DNA from 4 places in the Nocardioides asiaticus genome. Region 3 is predicted to be linked to each of the others. Evidence: predicted binding sites of a transcription regulator. Region 3 holds the regulator's gene; each other region holds the start of a gene.

The links. The regulator LexA, encoded in region 3, represses DNA repair genes until DNA is damaged. The targets are predictions, from matches to a motif close to TCGAACANNTGTTCGA.
Region 1: ABLE53_RS06165 (HNH endonuclease signature motif containing protein) is a predicted target of LexA. The motif match lies at 2,594-2,609, and genes of this name have one in related genera.
Region 2: ABLE53_RS03240 (DUF222 domain-containing protein) is a predicted target of LexA. The motif match lies at 1,868-1,883, and genes of this name have one in related genera.
Region 4: ABLE53_RS04090 (HNH endonuclease signature motif containing protein) is a predicted target of LexA. The motif match lies at 2,793-2,808, and genes of this name have one in related genera.

Annotation. Positions count from the first base shown of each region.
Region 1 is NZ_JBDZDM010000002.1:80,679-85,479, reverse strand. Features, by position in the region: gene ABLE53_RS06180 (MFS transporter) at 1-1,016, shown strand, start outside; gene ABLE53_RS06175 (phosphotransferase) at 1,005-2,054, opposite strand; gene ABLE53_RS06170 (GNAT family N-acetyltransferase) at 2,053-2,505, shown strand; gene ABLE53_RS06165 (HNH endonuclease signature motif containing protein) at 2,639-3,868, shown strand; gene ABLE53_RS06160 (oxygenase MpaB family protein) at 3,904-4,755, opposite strand.
Region 2 is NZ_JBDZDM010000001.1:676,234-681,034, forward strand. Features, by position in the region: gene ABLE53_RS03235 (MDR family MFS transporter) at 1-1,617, opposite strand, end outside; gene ABLE53_RS03240 (DUF222 domain-containing protein) at 1,913-2,566, shown strand; gene ABLE53_RS03245 (HNH endonuclease signature motif containing protein) at 2,563-3,156, shown strand; gene ABLE53_RS03250 (GNAT family N-acetyltransferase) at 3,183-3,644, opposite strand; gene rodA (rod shape-determining protein RodA) at 3,691-4,801, opposite strand, start outside.
Region 3 is NZ_JBDZDM010000001.1:1,166,801-1,171,601, reverse strand. Features, by position in the region: gene ABLE53_RS05690 (phosphatase PAP2 family protein) at 1-90, opposite strand, end outside; gene ABLE53_RS05685 (alkaline phosphatase D family protein) at 261-1,943, opposite strand; gene lexA (transcriptional repressor LexA) at 2,053-2,814, opposite strand; gene ABLE53_RS05675 (LysM peptidoglycan-binding domain-containing protein) at 3,075-3,434, shown strand; gene ABLE53_RS05670 (hypothetical protein) at 3,758-4,381, shown strand; gene ABLE53_RS05665 (hypothetical protein) at 4,725-4,801, opposite strand, start outside.
Region 4 is NZ_JBDZDM010000001.1:840,531-845,331, forward strand. Features, by position in the region: gene ABLE53_RS04070 (hypothetical protein) at 1-430, shown strand, start outside; gene ABLE53_RS04075 (glycerophosphodiester phosphodiesterase) at 527-1,447, opposite strand; gene ABLE53_RS04080 (thioesterase family protein) at 1,456-2,295, opposite strand; gene ABLE53_RS04085 (YidH family protein) at 2,327-2,710, shown strand; gene ABLE53_RS04090 (HNH endonuclease signature motif containing protein) at 2,839-4,068, shown strand; gene ABLE53_RS04095 (MBL fold metallo-hydrolase) at 4,085-4,777, opposite strand.

The DNA.
Region 1 (4,801 bases), on a different contig from region 3:
CCGCGGCGCTCGGACTGCGCCTCGTGTCGGGGCCGCTGGCCGACCGTACGCAGCGGTTCTGGGCGTGGACCATCGGCGGCTACCTCCTCACGGCGGTCTCGGTGCCGGTGCTCGGCCTGTCCGGGGTCCTCTGGGTCGCCTGCGCGCTCGTCGTCGCCGAGCGGGTCGGCAAGGCGGTCCGCTCGCCCGCCAAGGACACCCTGGTCTCCCACGCCACCGCGGTCACCGGCCGCGGCAAGGGGTTCGCCGTCTCCGAGGCGCTCGACCAGATCGGGGCGCTCCTAGGACCGCTGACCGTGGCCGGTGTGCTCGCGCTCAGCCGCGACGACTACGCTCCGGCGCTCGGCGTGCTCGCCGCACCCGCGGTCGCGGCGATCGTGCTGCTGCTGTGGCTTCGCGCGCGGGTGCGGGAGCCCGCGGCGTACGAGACGGCGCCCTCGGACGCGCAGGCGGCGCCCTCACCCCCGGCGGAGGGGCGGCTGCCGCGCGCCTTCTGGGTGTACGCCGCCTTCACGGCCGCCACCACGGCCGGCTTCGCCACGTTCGGGCTGGTCTCGTTCCACCTCGTCGAGCAGGACCTTCTGCCGACCGCGGCGGTGCCGCTGGTGTACGCCGCCGCGATGGTCGCCGACGCGCTCGCCGCCCTCGCGACCGGCTGGGTCTACGACCGGGTCGGGCCGCGGGTGCTGGCCGCCCTGCCCGTGCTGTCGGCCGCGACCGCGCTCCTCGCCTTCACCGGATCGACCGCGGTCGCGGTCGTCGGCGCACTGGTCTGGGGCTGCGCCACCGGGATCCAGGAGTCGACGCTGCGCGCCAACGTCGCGGACCTGGTGCCGGTGGGTCGCCGGGCGACGGCGTACGGCATCTATGCGGGGGTCATCGGCGGCGCCTCGCTCGCGGGTGGTGCGCTGCTGGGTGCGCTGTACGACGTCTCGGTCGGCCTGCTCGCCGGCGTCGCGGTCGCGATCCAGGTGGCCGCGCTCGGCCTGCTCGCGGCCTCGCGTCTACGTGCGTGAGCGCGATGCGTGGTCGGCGTACGCCGCCGCGAACCGCTCGATCGTCGCGAGACAGACGTCGACCGGCTGGAAGCCGCCGCCGGAGAGGGTGTGGAGCCAGGAGCCGAGGCCGAAGACGGGCGTACGCCGGTAGAGGTCCCACGCGTCCGGCTCATCACCCCCGCGCTCGGCCAGGTAGAGCGCGAGCAGGTCGCGCTCGTGCACCCGGCGGTCGGCGACGCTGAGACCGGAGACGACGAAGTAGCCGACGTCGTGCACCCAGCTCCCCGACCTGACCAGCTGCCAGTCGTAGAAGCCGGTCGTGCCGTCGGGCAGCGCATAGGTGTTGCCGGGGTGCGGGTCGCCGTGGAGCAGCGTCTGCGGCCCGGCCGCCGCCACCGCCGGCCAGGCCCGGAAGCCCCGGTCGATCGCGGCGACGGTGTCCGGGAGGAGGTCGGCGTGGCCGAGCGCCCGCAGCCTCCGCCGCGCATTAGCCAGGCTGGCACCGGACACGGGCGCCCACGCGCGAGGCAGCCGCCAGGGCCTCACGAACGCCGGCAGTGGTCGCTCCCGGTAGGTCGCGTGCAGCCGCGCCAGCCCGCGCAGCCCGCTCGCCACCTGGTCGAGCGTGAGCGGTGTGATCGCGCTGTGCGGCCGGGCGTCACGCAGGGTCACGTCCTCCATGACCGTGACCGCGGCCAGCCGGCGGCGATCGACCGCGGCGGCGTAGAACGTCGGGCGCTCCAGGGGGAGCTCGGCGTCGGCCAGTGCCAGGTCGGCCTCGGCCTCCCGTGCGCCGAGTGCGGTCAGTGCGAGCCGGTTCAGCAGGCTGCCCTCCCGCTTCACGAAGACCCGCTCCGGGCCCGCCCCGGCGGCGTAGGTCAGCCGCACGTGCGCCCGGTCGTTGGTGCCGTGGGCCACCCCGCCGACGTACGCCTCCTTCACGACGGCGCCCGGGAACGACCGTGACAGCGCCTCGGTAAGCCACGCCGGCGTCAGCTCCTCCCAGGACCTCGGCGCGCGCAGCACGCAGCGATCATGCCGCAGGATGGTCGGCATGGCCGCCCCGACGATCCGCCGCGCCACCGCCGAGGACGCGGAGGCGTGTCACGACCTCGTCCAGCGGGCGTACGCCGTCCACCTCCCGCGGATGTCGGTCCGGCCGGCGCCGATGGACGCCGACTACACCGAGGTCATCGCGGCGGACGAGGTGTGGGTGGCGTACGCCGGCGGCCGGCTCGCCGGGGTGCTGGTGCTCGCGCCCGGCGCCGACCACGTGCTGGTCGAGAACGTCGCGGTCGACCCCGACCATCAGGGCACCGGGCTCGGGCGGCGGCTGCTCGGGCTGGCCGAGGAGCGCGCAGCGGCGCTCGGCCTCCCCGTCCTCCGGCTCTTCACCCACGTCACGATGGTCGAGAACCAGCGGCTCTACGAGCGGGTCGGCTACGTCGAGACCCGTCGCAGCACCGAGGGTCCCTGGTCGCGCGTGTACTACGAGAAGCGGCTCTGAGCCGGAGCTGCGCGGACCGGGTGGGCTGCCGCTCTGTGCACAGATGTCCGGATTCGGCGCGAGACTGTCGGTGGTCGCGGCTAGCTTTGGGAACACCAGATCGAAACCGGTCTCGTGGTCGAGGAGGTGTGTCATGACCGAGCTGACGCCGGTGCCGGCGGTGCTCGCCTCGGTGCGGCACGCCCGCCGCGAGATCGCCCGCGCCAGCCACCTCACCGGACTGTTCCCGCGGCCCGACGAGGTCGAGGCGACACTGCGGGAGCTGGCCGCCCTCGAGGCCCAGACCACCGCGCTCCGGCTGCGGGTGATGGCGTCGGCCGGGCCGGTCGCCGAGCAGACCGGCGCCCGCGACATCGGCACCTGGTGGGCCGACGCCCTGCGCGCCGACCACCGCGCCGCGCGCGCCGACCTCAAGCTCGCCAAAGCACTCGACCGCTACGTGGTGCTGGCCGCCGCGCTGGCCGACGGCACCGTCTCGGTCGACCAGGCCCGCGTGATCGCCCGAGCCCTCCAGGCGCTGCCCGACGACCTCACCCCCGGCGATGTCGCGAAGGCCGAGCAGGTGATGGTCGAGGAGGCCGCACGGCTCGACCCGGCCCGGCTCCGCAGGGTCGGGGCCCACCTGCTCGAGGTCCTCGACCCCCACCGCGCCGAGGAGGTCCTCGGCAAGAGACTCCTCGCCCAGGAGGAGAGAGCCCACCGGCGGACCTCCCTGACCATCACCGACCCCGGCGACGGGACGATGTTCCTGCGAGCCCGGCTGCCCAGGGCCACCGGGGTCCGGTTGAGGACCTACCTCGACGCCTTCACCCAACCCCGCCTCGCCCAGTTCGCCGAACGCGGCAAGACGATCCCCTACGACCGGCTCCTCGGCCACGCGTTCGGGCAGATGCTCGAGCGGATCGACCCCGACCGGCTCCCGCACCACGGCGGCGACACCACCACCCTCATCGTCACAATCCCGGTCGACCAGCTGACCAGCGAGCTCGGCACCGCCTCACGGGCAGACGGAGGAGAGATCTCCGCGGCCGAGGCCCGCCGACTCGCCTGCCAGGCCGGCATCATCCCCGCCGTCCTCAACACCCACAGCGAGGTCCTCGACCTCGGCCGCAAGACCCGGCTCTTCACCCCAGCCCAACGCAAAGCCCTCCGAATCAGATACCCGACCTGCGCGGTCGACGGCTGCGAGGTCCCCGCCCCCTGGACCGACGCCCACCACCTCCACCCCTGGGCAGACGGCGGCGGCACGGACATGAACAACGCCGTGCTCTTCTGCCGACACCACCACCGACTCGCCCACAACCCCAACTACGCCCTCACAAGACACCCCGACGGCAGCATCAGACTCCACCGACGGACGTGAGAGCCGACCGGAGCGCGGACCGGCGAGGCGGCCGGCTACCGCACGCGAGCGGGCGGCGCGAACGTGCCGAGCTGCGCGATGTCGAAGCCGCTCGGATAGGAGCGGATGCGGTGCATGGTGCGGACGTACTTCGGCTTCCGCCGCGGCGGGAGGAGGCGTACGACGCGGGCCCGCGCCCGCAGCGCGGCGGCGGAGACCGCCCGGGCGCGCGGGCCCGGCTCGTCGAACCGGAACGCCGCGAGCAGCGGCTCGTCCATGATCGCCCGGCTGAACACCTCGACCAGGCGGCGGCCGGGTCGCGGGTAGAACGTGGTGAGCAGGTGGAGCGTCGAGTCGGCCACCCGCCGCGCGCCCGGGTCGAAGGCGAAGTGCTCCCGCTCATAGGCATCCGTGAAGTCCGAGAACGCCTCGAAGCTCTCCGGGATCTCCTTGATCCCCATATGCCGGCCGAGGTCCTGGTAGTAGCGCACCGAGGCGACCACCTCGGCATCGGTGAGCGGCCGCCAGCCGTAGTCGTCGAGCCAGCGCTTCGGGACGACCACGAACGTCGCCAGCACGTAGCGCAGGTCGTCGTTCGAGATGTCGTACCTGTGGTGCATCTGGTTGATCCGCCGCACCGCCGCGCGTCCCTCCGGGCTCTCCGTGCCCTCGACCAGCGGCACCTCGAGGAGCAGCGCGGTGTCGTCGTACCGCTTCTGGGTGCGGCGCTCGAACTCGCCGGTCTCGTCCAGCAGCCGGCCGATGCTGGGGACGGCGTAGGTCCGGAAGAGGGCGAAGCTCAGCGACTGGTTGAGGTCCCAGGGGAACTCGTAGAGCGCGAGGTTGCGGTAGATCGACTTGTAGTCGACCTCGGGGTCGAGTCCGGCGCTCCGGCTGCCCTTGCCCATGCCTCGGCATCATGCCCCACCCGTCCCGTCGACGACACCCGCTCTT
Region 2 (4,801 bases), 490 kb from region 3:
GACGCGCGACATCGAGGTCGCGAAGCCGACCTTGAACGGGTGGGCGAGCCGCGAGTCGAGCGAGTTGATCACCGAGGAGTCGGAGGTGACGGTGGCGAAGACGCCGTTCTTCGGCATCGCCGGGCAGTGCTGGTTGTGCTGCTGACACTCGAGGATCCGCAGCTCGTTGACGAACTCCGCGTCGACCGGCAGCTTGGACTTCGCCTCACCCGCGGCGCGACCGGACTCCTGCGCCTGCGCGGCCGCGGTCGTGAAGGCGGAGTCGTTCGAGGCGTCGCGGAAGGCGTCGACGATGTTGCCCTGGACCGACGAGAACAGCATCGAGAGGAAGACCGCCACGCCGAGCGTGCCGCCGATCTGGCGGAAGAACGTCGCCGAGGCGGTCGCGACGCCGATCTCCTGCGGCGGCACGGCCGACTGGATGGTGAGGATGAGGGGCTGCATGCAGTTGCCGATGCCGAAGCCGACGACGAGCATCGCCGCCATCACGAGCACGAGGTTGGTGTCGGCGGTGATCCGGCTGAGGAGCAGCAGCCCGACGGTCATGATCGCCGAGCCCACGACCGGGTAGATCCGGGTCTTGCCGGTCTTGGAGATCAGCTTGCCGGAGATCAGCGCGGCGGACATCAGCCCCGCGACGAGCGGCAGCATGAGGAAGCCCGACTCGGTCGGCGTCGCCCCGTGGACGATCTGCATGTAGAGCGGCAGGATCATCATCCCGCCGAACAGCGCGGCGCCGACCAGCAGGTTGGCGGCGATCGTCACCGCTGCGGGCTCGATCCGGAACAGTCGCAGCGGGATGAGTGCCGCGTCGCCCATCTTCGCCTCGGCGCCGACGAACAGCAGCAGACCGACCGCTCCGATGACGAAGCAGACGACACTGCGGCCCGAACCCCAGCCCCAGGTGCGACCCTGCTCGGCAACGGTCAGCAGCGGCACCAGGCAGATGATCAGCGCGAGCGCGCCCGGCCAGTCGACGCGGACGTTGCGCCGCTCGTGGTGCACGTGGAGTGTCCGGAAGATGACGATCAGGGCCAGGATGCCAATCGGGACGTTGACGAGGAACACCCAGCGCCAGCCGGCGATCCCGGCGATCGAGTCGGTACCGGCGAAGAAGCCGCCGATAACCGGCCCGAGCACGCTCGACGTACCGAAGGTCGCCATGAAGTAGCCGGTGTACTTCGCCCGCTCCCGCGGCGAGACGATGTCTCCCACGATGGCCAGCACGAGCGTGAACAGCCCGCCCGCGCCGAGGCCCTGGAACGCGCGGAACGCCGCCAGCTCGTACATCGACTGCGCGAACGTGCACAGCGCCGAGCCGACGATGAACACGCTGATCGCGAACATGAAGAGCTTCTTGCGGCCCCACAGGTCGCCGAGCTTGCCGTAGATCGGCGTCGTGATCGTCGCGGTGATGAGGTACGCCGTCGTCACCCACGCCTGGACGTCCAGACCGTGCAGGTCGTCGGCGATCGTCCGGATCGACGTCGACACGATCGTCTGGTCCAGCGCCCCGAGGAACATCCCGAGGAGAAGGCCGGTGAGGATCGTGACGATCTGCTTGTGGCTGTATTCGCCGGGGCCCGCGTGACCCGGCGCAGCGGCGCTCGTGCTCATCGGGCACCAAACTAATCGAGGATGCTGAGGCCCGGTTAAACAACCATGACAGTTGTCATCGGTCGCCGGTGCCCTCGGTCGCTCGTGGCCCGTCGGTCGAGCCCCCCTCGTTGGTCGAGCCCGGCGTGCGCTAGCAAGCCGGCGTCGAGACCAACACAGTCATCGCCGGCGTGCTTGGGCCCATGCCCGCCGGCCGGCTGGGCCGGTGTGGACGGCCGGACCGGAACTGTCGGTGGTCGCCGCTAGCTTTGGGAACACCAGATCGAAACCGGTCTCGGACCCGAGGAGGTGTGTCATGGCCGAGCTGACACCGGCGCCGGCGGTGCTCGCCTCGGTGCGGCACGCCCGCCGCGAGGTCGCCCGCGCCAGCCACCTGACCGGGCTGTTCCCGCGGCCCGACGAGGTCGAGGCGACGCTGCGGGAGCTGGCCGCCCTCGAGGCCCAGACCACCGCACTGCGGCTGCGGGTGATGGCGTCGGCCGGGCCGGTCGCCGAGCAGACCGGCGCCCGAGATGTGGGCGCCTGGTGGGCCGACGCCCTGCGTGCCGACCACCGCGCCGCTCGCGCCGACCTCAAGCTCGCCAAAGCACTCGACCGGTACGAGGTGCTGGCCGCCGCGCTGGCCGACGGCACCGTGTCGGTCGACCAGGCCCGCGTGATCGCCCGAGCCCTCCAGGCGCTGCCCGACGACCTCACCCCCGGCGAGGTCGCGAAGGCCGAGCAGGTGATGGTCGACGAAGCAGCACGGCTCGACCCGGCCCGGCTCCGCAGGGTCGGGGCCCACCTGCTCGAGGTCCTCGACCCCCACCGCGCCGAGACCGAGCTCGGCAAGAGACTGCTCGCCGAGGAGGAGAGGGCCCACCGGCGGACCTCCCTGACCATCACCGACCCCGGCGACGGCACGTCCTCCTCCGCGGCCGGCTGCCCAGGGCGGCCGGGGTCCGGTTGAAGACCTACCTCGACGCCTTCACCCAACCCCGCCTCGCCCAGCTCGCCGAACGCGGCAAGACCGTCCCCTACGACCGGCTCCTCGGCACCGCGTTCACCCAGATGCTCGAGCGGATCGACCCCGACACCCTGCCCCATCACGGCGGCGACGCCACCACCCTCATCGTCACCATCGACGTCAACCAGCTCAACAGCGAGCTGGGTTCGGCATCCATCGGCAGCGACGGCGGCGTCAACGGCACCGAGATCTCCGCCGCCGAGGCCCGCCGACTCGCCTGCACCGCCGGCATCATCCCCGCCGTCCTCGACACCCACAGCGAAGTGCTGGACCTCGGCCGCAAAACCCGGCTCTTCACCCCCGCCCAACGCAAAGCCCTCCGAATCAGATACCCGACCTGCGCGGTCGACGGCTGCGAGGTCCCCGCCCCCTGGACCGACGCCCACCACCTCCACCCCTGGGCCACCGGCGGCCTCTCCGACATGAACAACGCCGTCCTCTTCTGCCGACACCACCACGGACTCGCCCACAACCCGGCATACACCCTGACGAGACACCCCGACGGCAGCATCAGATTCCACCGACGGACGTGAGGGGCGGCTCCGACACCCGGGCGAGGTCAGCGCGCGGCGACCGTCGCGGTCATGACGCAGTTGCTCTTGCCGTTCGGGCGGTCGTAGCTGAACCCGGCCTGCTCGAAGAGGGTCCGGGTGCCGTTGTAGAGGAACGACGCGGAGGTCTTCTTGCCCTGCAGGTCGTGCGGGTAGCCCTCGACGGTCCCGCCCCCCGCCTCGGCGATGAGGTCGAGGGCGCCTCGGAGCGCCAGGGCGGGGACGGCCTTGCGCCGGTAGCGCCGGTCCACGAAGAAGCAGGTGATGCGGTACGCCGGCGGGCTAGTCAGTCCCGCGTCGTACTCCCTGCGGTGGTAGATGTCCGGCAGCTCGGCGGGCGAGCCGTACTGGCACCACCCGACCGCGGTGTCGCCGTCGAAGACGACCGCCGCGTGGGCGCGGCCCTCCTCGACGAGGCGCTGCTTGAGGGCGCGGTTCGCCTCGACGGTGCGCTCCTTGTCGGCGGACATGGTGTGGAACCACGTGCACCAGCAGCCGCGGATGATGTCCGGTTCGTCAGCGCAGCACGAGCGGCCGCGCGGCGGCGGCCCGGCGTACGGCGGCCGGGGCGGTCGCGCGCACGTGGATGTTCTGCAGCAGGCCGACCGCGAGGAGCGAGGCGAACATCGAGGAGCCGCCGTAGGACACCAGCGGGAGGGGTACGCCGGTCACCGGCATGATCCCGAGGCACATCCCGATGTTCTGGAACGCCTGGAAGCCGAACCAGCAGGCGATCCCGGCCGCCGCGACCCGGCCGAAGAGGTCGTCGGTACGGGCGGCGATGCGCAGGGCGCGCCAGAGCACGACGAGCAGCAGCCCGATCAGGACGGCCGACCCGACGAGGCCGAGCTCCTCCCCCGCCACGGTGAAGATGAAGTCGGTGTGCTGCTCGGGCACGAAGCCGGCCCGGGTCTGGGAGCCGTGGAACAGCCCCTGCCCGAACAGCCCGCCGTCGCCGATCGCGATCCGGGCCTGCTGCACGTTGTAGCCCGCGCCGCGCGGGTCGAGGCCGGGGTCGGTGAACGCCATGAAGCGGTGCAGCTGGTAGTCCTTGAGCAGCCCGCCGGCGACCACCGCCGCCGCCGCGGCGACGCCGCCGACCGCGAGCAGTCCGAGCCAGCGCCGTGGGGTGCCGGCCGCCCCGAGGACGCCGAAGACCGTCGCGGTCAGGACCAGCAGCGTGCCGAGGTCGGGCTGCATGACGATGAGCACCGCGGGGATCCCGGCCACGAGCAGCATCGCGACCACGTCGCCGGAGCCGACCCGGCTCCGCCACCGCCCCTCGGTGCGCTCGGCGAGCACCAGCGCCATCCCGATGACGACGGCGAGCTTGGCGAACTCCGAGGGCTGGACCGACATGCCGAGCACGTCCAGCCACGACTGCGAGCCGTTGATCGTCTCCCCGGCCACCAGCACGAGGACCAGCCCGACCAGTGAGAGCAGGTAGACGGCCGGCGCCACGATCCGCACCCACCGGTGGTCGGTGGCGAGGACGAGCGCGAGCAGCCCGAGCCCGATGGCGATGTTGACGAGGTGGCGGCGGAGGTACGCCGTCGGGTCGCCGCCCTCGAGCGCCTCACGGTGAGCGGTCGCCGACCAGACGAGCAGCGAGCCGAGCAGCAGGAGC
Region 3 (4,801 bases):
GTAGAGCACGGTCACGAAGACCAGCTCCCGCACCCCGGCGCGTACGCCGGCGAGCCGCTCCCATAGGGTGCGGTTCACCCTCTGTTCCATGGTGGCGACGGTCGCCTCGACGATCTCCAGGGGAGGCGTACGAGCGTCAGCCCGCTCGCCGCTGGTCCCCTGGTCCCGCACTGTGCCCCCGCTGAAGTCGCTCGATCCTGCACAGACTAGCCGGTGGGCAGCGGGAGGTTGGGAGCCTTTCGGCCCTGGTGTCGGCGGGTTCAGCGGACGGGCGCGTCGACCCGGTGGACCCGCCCACTGCCGCGGGTGGTCGCCCACGACGTCGACCAGCTGACGCCGGCGTTCTTGTCGGCCCGGTCGCCGATGACGTACCAGTCCATCTGCGCCCGCTGTCTGGTCACGTCGAGGATCGAGTAGCCGTGGTCGTCGAAGTCGAGGTAGCGCACGTGCCGGTTGGCACCCATGATGGCTGTCTCCACGGCCCGGCTCGTCGTGTGCGCCGGGGTGCCGGTGATGTCCTTGAGGTTGCTCGAGGTGACCGAGGTGCCGACGAACTCGACCCCGGCGGTGCCGCCCAGCGGATAGATCGCGGAGTCGTAGGGCAGGTCGCACGCCCACCCCGAGTGGATGTCGCCGGTGATGAAGACGACGTCCTCGATCCTGTGGGTGCGGATGTGGTCGAAGAGCTCGGTCCGGTCGGCGGTGTAGCCGTCCCACTGGTCGACGTTGTAGGCGACCCCGTTGTCGGGGAGCAGGCCGGTGACGTCGTTGACCGGACCGATCACGTCCTTCGGCAGCGCGGCGAACGTGACCGGAGCGATCATGACCGGGTTGCCGACCACCTTCCAGGTCGTGGGCGCGTTCCTGAGGCCGGACTTGAGCCAGCTCAGCTGGTCGGTGCCGGTGATCGTGCGGTCCGGGTCGTCGACGGCGGCCAGCCCGTCGGTCGTCTGGTCGACCTGCTTGGAGCGGTAGGAGCGCAGGTCGAGCATGCTCAGCTCGAGCACCGTGCCGAACCTGAAGCGCCGGTAGATCCGGTCGTTCAGGTGGCTCTGGTCGAGGGCGGCGGTCCCGTCGAGGCGCACCGGCATCCATTCGTCGTACGCCTTGTGGGCGTGGGTCTTGCGCGCCTTCCAGTCGTACTCGCCCGGGCTGTTGTTCTCCGCCCCGTTGCGCCACTGGTCGTTGGCGACCTCGTGGTCGTCCCAGGTGACGATCCACGGGAAGCGGGCGTGGAGATCGGCGAGGTCGGGGTCGCGCTTGTACTGCGCGTGCCGGATCCGGTAGTCGGCCAGGGTGTGGACCTCGTGGGCCGGCTGGTGCTTGCGGATGTCGATGTCGTCGGGCCCGTAGCCGTACTCGCCCGGGCCGTACTCGTAGAAGTAGTCGCCGAGGTGGACGATCGCGTGCAGGTCGGTGCGCTTCGCGAGGTGGCGGTACGCCGAGAACCAGCCGGCCTGCAGGTTGGCGCAGGACACGACGCCGAACCGGATCCGGCCGGGGGTCGCCGTCGGTGCGGGCGCGGTGCGGGTGCGGCCGACCCGGCTGTGCTGGCCGGCGTACGAGAAGCGGTAGTTGTACGCCGTCGCGGGCCTCAGCCCGGTGACGTCGAGCTTGACCGTGTGGTCGCGCCACGGGCCGGTCGTGAACGTGCCGTGCTTCACGACGGTCTTGAAGGTCGGCGAGGTGGAGACCTGCCAGCCGACCTTGACGTGCGGGCCCCTGCCCGAGCCCGGCCTGCTGGCGGCGGTCGGCGTCACCCGGGTCCAGATGACGACGGCGTGGGGGAGCGGGTCGCCAGAGGCGACGCCGTGCTGGAAGTGTCGGAGCGCGGCTGCGGCGTCGGCGTACGGCGCCGGGAGGACGGCCGCCCCGACGCCCGCCAGGCCCGCGCCGAGGCCGCCGGCGAGCAGGCGGCGGCGGTCGAGGGGAGTGTGGGTCACGCTCGGAGAACGACGCAGCCGCCGGCGCGTGACGCGCCGGCGGCTGTTGTTCACCCATCGTTGGTCGAGCCCGGACACGAAGTGGCCGGTGTCGAGACCAAGAGAGTCGTCAGAGGCTCCGCAGGACCGCGGTGACCTTGCCGAGGATGGTGGCGTGCGTGCCGTCGATCGGGTCGTAGGCCGGGTTGTGCGGCAGCAGCCAGACCTTGCCGTCCTTGCGCTGAAGGGTCTTGACCGTCGCCTCGCCGTCGATCATCGCGGCGACGATCTCGCCGTTCTCCGCCGTCGGCTGCTGGCGCACGACCACGAAGTCGCCGTCGCAGATCGCCGCGTCGACCATGGAGTCGCCGGAGACGTGCAGGAGGTAGAGCGTGCCGTCGCCGACGAGCTGCTTCGGCAGCGGGAAGACGTCCTCGACCCGCTCCTCGGCGAGGATCGGGCCGCCGGCGGCGATCCGGCCGACGACCGGGACGAGGGTCGCCTCCGGGTTGGCGTCGCCGATGCCGGTCTCGTCGTAGGCCGTCTCCTCGGCCGCCGAGATCGACTTGCGGGCCGCGAGGACCTCGGGCAGGAACACCTCGAGTGCCCGCGGCCGGTGCGGGTCGCGCTTGATGAAGCCCTTCTGCTCGAGCACCTTCAGCTGGTGGGCGACGCTGCTGGTGCTCGTCAGGCCCACCGCCGAGCCGATCTCGCGCATGCTCGGCGGGTAGCCCCGCTTCTCGATGCAGTCGCGCAGGTGAGCCAGGATGCGCTGCTGGCGCGGGGTCAGCCCGGTGGCGTCGGGCGGGCCGTCGGGAAGCTCGCTCACGGCGGTCGTGGACCGCTTGGCGGAGGTGGACGCCGGGGTCGGCTCCTTGGTCGGCTTGGTCATGTGCCCACGGTAGACCGGGCCGTTGCCGACTTCAAACATCTGTTCGAAGCGTGTCGCGATCTGTGGACAACGGGCGGTTCGAACATTTTTTCGGCCCGGGCCCTTGATCTCGTTCGAACAGGTGATCTACTCTCGATCACGTGTTCGATCGAATGCGTGATCGAACGGACGCGATCCGGCGCTCGTCCCGAACTGTCGGTGGCCGTCTGTAGACATCTCGTCGAGCGCACCAGCCACCCCACTTCCCCAGGAGACCGGCGATGACCACGACCACCCTCGACCAGTTCATGGCCCCGGCCCGGCCCGTGGATCGGGCGCCGCGGCGCGGCTCGAGCGTGCGGCTGACCCGCCGCGGCCGCGTGGTGGTGTTCCTCGTCGCCCTCGGTCTGCTGCTCGCGGCGGGGTTCCTCGGCGCCGGCCTCTCCGGCGCCGCCCAGGAGAAGGGCAACGCTGTCCCGACCCACACCGTCGTCGTCGAGCCCGGCGACACGCTCTGGGATCTCGCCTCCGACGCCGCCGACGGCGGCAGCGTCCGCGACATGGAGCAGCAGATCAAGGACCTCAACGGGCTCGACTCCGGCATGCTCGCCGCCGGCCAGTCGCTGCGCATCCCGAACTGACCACACCGCCGGGCTGCCTCCGTCGCCGCTCGGCCACAGACGGCCGTCAGCTGATTCGACCCCGGCTGGCGGCACCTACAGGGGAAGAGAAAGAGGGGCGGGGCGGGAGGACCAGCGTCCGACCGCCCCGCCCCGGCTTTGCAGACGTCATACGTCCCGCGGCGCGCAGTGTCCCCGTCCGTATGACGTTGTTCCTACGTCATACGGGCGGCCACCGCACCGCGAGCCATGCGTCGTCCACACCAGGGGCTCGCGTCGCTGCCCTCCACAGACCGGGTCGACGCAGGCGCGGGCGGTCGGTGGAGTCTTCGATCGTCGTACGCATGACCAAGCCACTCAGCACGCAGAAGCAGGTCGAGCTCGAGCTCGGGATGCTCAAGGAGCGACAGTCGTACGTCGTGTCGCGGCCCCAGCTCTATGCCGCCGGTGTGACTCGCGGCGAGATTCGGCATCACGTGCGGATGGGTCGCTGGCAGCTCATCGGCGACCAGAGCGTGTGCCTCCACAACGGTCCGATCTCCTGGGAGGGCCATTGCTGGGCGGCTGTGTTCCAGGGCGGGCCGCGGGCCTGCCTCGATGGGGCGGCTGCGCTGATCGCCAGCGGCCTGGAGCGGTACGACGAGGAGCGGATCCGTGTCTCGGTGCCGCGCGGCACACGGATCCGGCGTACGCCGCTCTACGACATCCGGCAGACACGCCGCTGGTCGGCCGACGACGTCGTGGAGATCGGGATACCTCGCACCAGACCCGCCATCGCGGCCGTGCGGGCAGCGCTGTGGGCACGGAGCGATCGGCAGGCGGCGTACGTCGTGAGCATCGCCGTCCAACAGGGACTCACCCGGCCCGAGGACATCGGCCGCGAGCTCCTGCGGGTCCGACGCGACAAGCGCCGCTTGTTCCTCCACGTCGTCGTCGGCGACCTGCTCGGTGGTGCTCGGGCCGCGTGACCGGCGAGGGCGCCGGGTCGCGGGACGTCATACGCGCCGCGCGGGCGCAGGTCCCCATCCGTATGACGCTGCATGCCGCGGAAGAGAGAGAGGGGCGGGCCGCCAGCTGGGCGGCCCGCCCCTCGCGCACGGTGTCTGCTCCCACCGTGCCCGGTCGCCGCACGGGCGGCTGGACAGGCCCACCGCCCACAGGAGTTCGGCATCCTGCGGACGGAGCGTGCGACGACGGATCCGGCTACAGCGCGTGGATGCAGCCCCCACCTGCACCGTGCTGAGGAGACAAGCCTGACGCCCGCGGGTCGGCGCGGCTATACGCGAATGCGCGTACGCCCAACGGCCCAGGTCAGTCGGCCCGGTGCCGGTGCGACCCGCTCGGAGAAGGGGCGTCCGTGGGGCGTCCGGCGCCGTCGGAGCCGGTGG
Region 4 (4,801 bases), 330 kb from region 3:
CGACGAGCCGCTCCGCTTCTCGTTCCTGTCGCTGGACCGGACGGAGCCCGTCTCGCTGCTCGTCGGCGAGTACGGCCGGACCGGCCAGTCCACCCGGCTCGCCCGCTTCCCGCTCGATCCGTCGACCCACCTCCTCGCCGGCGCCGAGGACGGCGTCTCCCGGCCGGCCTGGATCGACCCGAACGGCCCGCTGCAGGCACAGGGCGCGGTCGTCGCCCGCGGGCGGCTGCACCTGACGATGTCGCAGGGCCGGCGCCGGCCGGGGAGCGTGTACGCCGGCAGCCTCGGCTCGCTGCGTCGCCGCCGGTACGCCGCACCGGTCGGCCCCGAGGACCTCACCTACTGGCCCTCCACCGACCTGCTCTGGTCGGTCACCGAGCACCCGCCTTGGCGCTGGGTCTTCGCCATGCCGCGCCGGTGGTACGACTGACACGCGACCCGCGAGGAACGAGCGGGTCGCGTGGGTCAGGCGGGTCGAGCAAGCGCACGGCTGAGCTCGCGAGGCCGTGACCGCGCGCCGAGACCACTAACAGGCGTGCGCCCGGGTCCACCGGATCAGACCGGCGGTGTCGTTGGACATGATCCCGTCGACGCCGTACGACCTCAGCCGGTCCCAGTCCGCCCGGTTGTCCACGGTCCACGGGACGACCGCGATGCCCGCGTCGTGCATCGTCTCGACGAGGTCGGCGGTGACGAGGTCGTACGCCGGCAGCAGCGCCTGCCCGTCGAAGCTGCCGACCCAGGCGACGGGGTCGGACGGCAGGCTCTTGTCGACCAGTCCGGCCCGCGCGATGGCGGGGTCGAGGTCGTCGGCGTACGCCAGCGCCTTCGGGTCGAAGGACTGGAAGACGGTGCGCGACTCGAGCCCGTACCGCTTCACCAGGTCCACCACGATCGCGACCTGCGACCGGTCCCAGCCGGCCTTGAGCTCGGGCATGAGGTCCGCGCCGCTGCGCTTGGCGAACCGAAGGACCTGCTCGAAGGTGGGGACTCGGGTGCCGGCGTACCGCGCCGAGAACCACGAGCCCGCGTCCAGCCGCTCGACCTGCGCCAGGGTGAGGTCGCTGACCGGACCCGTGCCGTCGGTCGTGCGGTCGACGGTGTCGTCGTGGAGGACTACGGGGACGCCGTCCGCGGTGAGGTGCAGGTCGAGCTCGAGGTAGTCGCTGCCCAACCGCGCCGAGCGGCGCTCCGACGGCAGCGTGTCCTCCGGCGCCTCCTCCGACGCGCCGCGGTGGCCGATCGCGAGGCCCGTGCAGCCTGGGCTCACGAGGGGGATCGGTCCGGCGGACGTCGGGACGCCGGCCGTCGGGCCCGTCGAGACGCCCGCGGTGCCCGTCGACCCACCGCCGCCGCACCCGGCGAGCCCCGTCAGTCCGGCGAGGAGCAGCGCCGCGGCGACGCCAGCCGCCCGCCGGCGTACGTCCGCGGTCACCGGTCTCGTCACCGGTCTCGTCACCGGGGCCGGGGCACGCGGGCGAGCTGGCGGGACTGGGCGACGAGGCGGCCGGCGGAGTCCCAGACCTCGCAGTCCTCCTCGAACATCCCGCCCGCGAGGTTGCGGGTGGTGTGGTGGACCTTGAGCCAGCCGGGCTCGGGCAGGTGGCGGATGTGGGCGGTCAGCTCGAGCGTGGGCGCCCAGCCGGGCATGCCGAGGTCGAAGGTGACGGGTGGGAGCGCGTCGACGACCTGCAGCAGCGAGAGCGGGTCGGGCTCGCGGTGGTCGTGGAGGCGGTACCAGGCGCTGATCGTCCCGTCGCCGCTCGGCTCACCCACCGCCCACGTCACCTGGTCGGGCGCGAAGAGCATCTCGAACCGCTCGAGCATCGGCGACACCTTCCGGAACGCGTCCGGCGCCAGCGACGTGGGCACGCACCGGTCCCGTGGCGGCAGGTCGGGCTCGACCGCCGTCACCCGCTCGACGGGGTTGCTCTTCTGATGGAGGGCGGCGAGGTCGCCGTACGTCGCCAGCGTGGTCAGGCGGAGCTCGTCGCCCTGCCAGAGCTCGGCGGCGGCCGTGGCGAGCGAGCCGCCGTCGCGGCGTACGTCCACGCGCACCTCGGCTGGCCCGGGGACGCTGGCGCTGCAGTAGTAGGCGCTGACGACGATCGGGTCCGGCTTCGCCGCGAAGTGCTGCCGCAGCGCGCTCCCGACGACGGCGAGCAGGTAGCCGCCGTTGATCCCCCCGCCCACGACCCAGCCGGCCGCGAGGTCGGCGGCGTACGCGGTCTCGCCGACGCTCACGACGGCGATGTCCCGGTCGAACTCGGGGACCTCGGTTGCTGCTTCTGCCACGTCGGGCAACCTATCCGGCAGGATGTGGACCGTGGACCAGCGCCCCTCTGACCGGCCGCTCGACCGTCATCCGCACTGGGTGTACGACCCGGGAGACGAGCCCGACCCGCGGTTCTCGCTCGCCAACGAGCGGACCTTCCTGGCCTGGGCACGCACGGCGCTCGCCATCCTCGCCGGCGCCGTCGCGCTGCACTCCCTCGACGTACCCCCCACCGGGTGGCTTCGCACCGTCCTCGTCGTCCTGCTCGTCCTGCTCGCCGTCGTCTGCACACTGATGTCGATCATCCGCTGGGCGCGCGTCGAGCGCGCCATGCGCCTGCGCCAGCGGCTTCCCGCCTTCACCGCCGGCTTCATCCTCTCCGGCGCGCTCGTGCTCGTCGGCGTACTCATCGGCATCGCGCTCATCCTCGATTGACTGATCCTGCGCATCGCCGGTCAAGACCAGCGGGCCAGGCCGCACGGTCGGTGCAGGACTGTCGGTGGTCACCGCTAGCTTTGGGAACACCAGATCGAACCGGTCTCTGCTGCTTGAGGAGGTGTGTCATGGCCGAGCTGACGCCGGTGCCGGCGGTGCTCGCCTCGGTGCGGCACGCCCGCCGCGAGGTCGCCCGCGCCGCCCACCTCACCGGGCTGTTCCCGCGCCCCGACGAGGTCGAGGCGACACTGCGGGAGCTGGGCGCCCTCGAGGCCCAGACCACCGCCCTCCGGCTGCGGGTGATGGCGTCGGCCGGGCCGGTCGCCGCATCCACCGGCGCCCGAGATGTGGGCGCCTGGTGGGCCGACGCCCTGCGTGCCGACCACCGCGCCGCGCGGGCGGACCTCAAGCTCGCCAAAGCACTCGGCCGGTACGAGGTGCTGGCCGCCGCGCTGGCCGACGGCACCGTCTCGGTCGACCAGGCCCGCGTGACCGCTCGCGCGCTCGACGCGCTGCCCGACGACCTCACCCCCGGCGAGGTCGCGAAGGCGGAGGCGGTGATGGTCGAGGAGGCCGCACGGCTCGACCCGGCCCGGCTCCGCAGGGTCGGCGCCCACCTGCTCGAGGTCCTCGACCCCCAACGCGCCGAGACCGAGCTCGGCAAGAGACTGCTCGCCGAGGAGGAGAGGGCCCACCGGCGGACCTCCCTGACCATCACCGACCCCGGCGACGGCACCGTCCTCCTCCGCGGCCGGCTGCCCAGGGCCACCGGGGTCCGGTTGAAGACCTACCTCGACGCCTTCACCCAACCCCGCCTCGCCCAGCTCGCCGAACGCGGCAAGACGATCCCCTACGACAGGCTCCTCGGCCACGCGTTCGGGCAGCTCCTCGAACGGATCGACCCCGACAAGCTCCCCCACCACGGCGGCGACACCACCACCCTCATCGTCACAATCCCGGTCGACCAGCTCAACAGCGAGCTGGGTTCGGCATCCATCGGCAGCGACGGCGAGATCTCCGCCGCCGAGGCCCGCCGACTCGCCTGCACCGCCGGCATCATCCCCGCCGTCCTCGACACCCACTCCGAGGTGTTGGACCTCGGCCGCAAGACCCGGCTGTTCACCCCCGCCCAACGCAAAGCCCTCCGGATCAAGTACGAGACCTGCGCGGTCGACGGCTGCGACATCCCCGCCCCCTGGACCGACGCCCACCACCTCCACCCCTGGGCCACCGGCGGCCTCTCCGACATGAACAACGCCGTCCTCTTCTGCCGACACCACCACCGACTCGCCCACAACCCCAACTACGCCCTCACAAGACACCCCGACGGCAGCATCAGATTCCACAGGCGGACGTGAGAGCCGGGCGCTCAACCTATGGCCGCCAGACAGCAGAGTCGTGGGCGAAGAGGACCTGCCGCGGATCGAGCTCGAGGATCCGGCTCATCCAGGGCGACGGCTCAGGCAGCGGTGACACGTGCCCGAGGCCGGCCGCGCGGGCCGCGAGCGCGTCGGCGGACCAGGCGGACGCCGTGTCGCGTGCCTGACCGGCGAGGACAACGGTGCCGTCGACGCACCTGACGACCACCGACTGGTGCCCGTCGACGTGGCCGGGCGTGGGTACGACGAGCACGTCGGGAAGGATCTCGGCCTCCCCGTCGAGCAGCTCATAGCGAGCGCCGGGGAAGTCGACGAGCTCCTCGACCGTGTAGTCCCCCGCACGGGCGGTGTCGAGCTCCCGCCGCTGGCTGAGGATCGGCCGACCGGCGAACCTCGGGTTGCCGCCGATGTGGTCGAAGTGGAGGTGGCAGTTCACGACCAGCGCGACGTCGTCGACAGCGACGCCGTGGCGACCGAGCGCCGCGTCGAGCGGGACGCGACGAGGCTGGTACCACGCCTCGGTCTCCTCGTCCGCCTCGCCGAGCCCGGTGTCGAGGAGCAGCGGACCCGCGGGCGTGCGTACGAGATAGCCGTAGACCGCCTCGACCCGGGGCGCGCCGGTGCCCGTCTCCTCCGCCGGGCGGACGAAGGTGCCGAGATCGAGACGTACGACGTCGTCGCTCCTCACCCGGCGACCCTACGACGGCGCAAC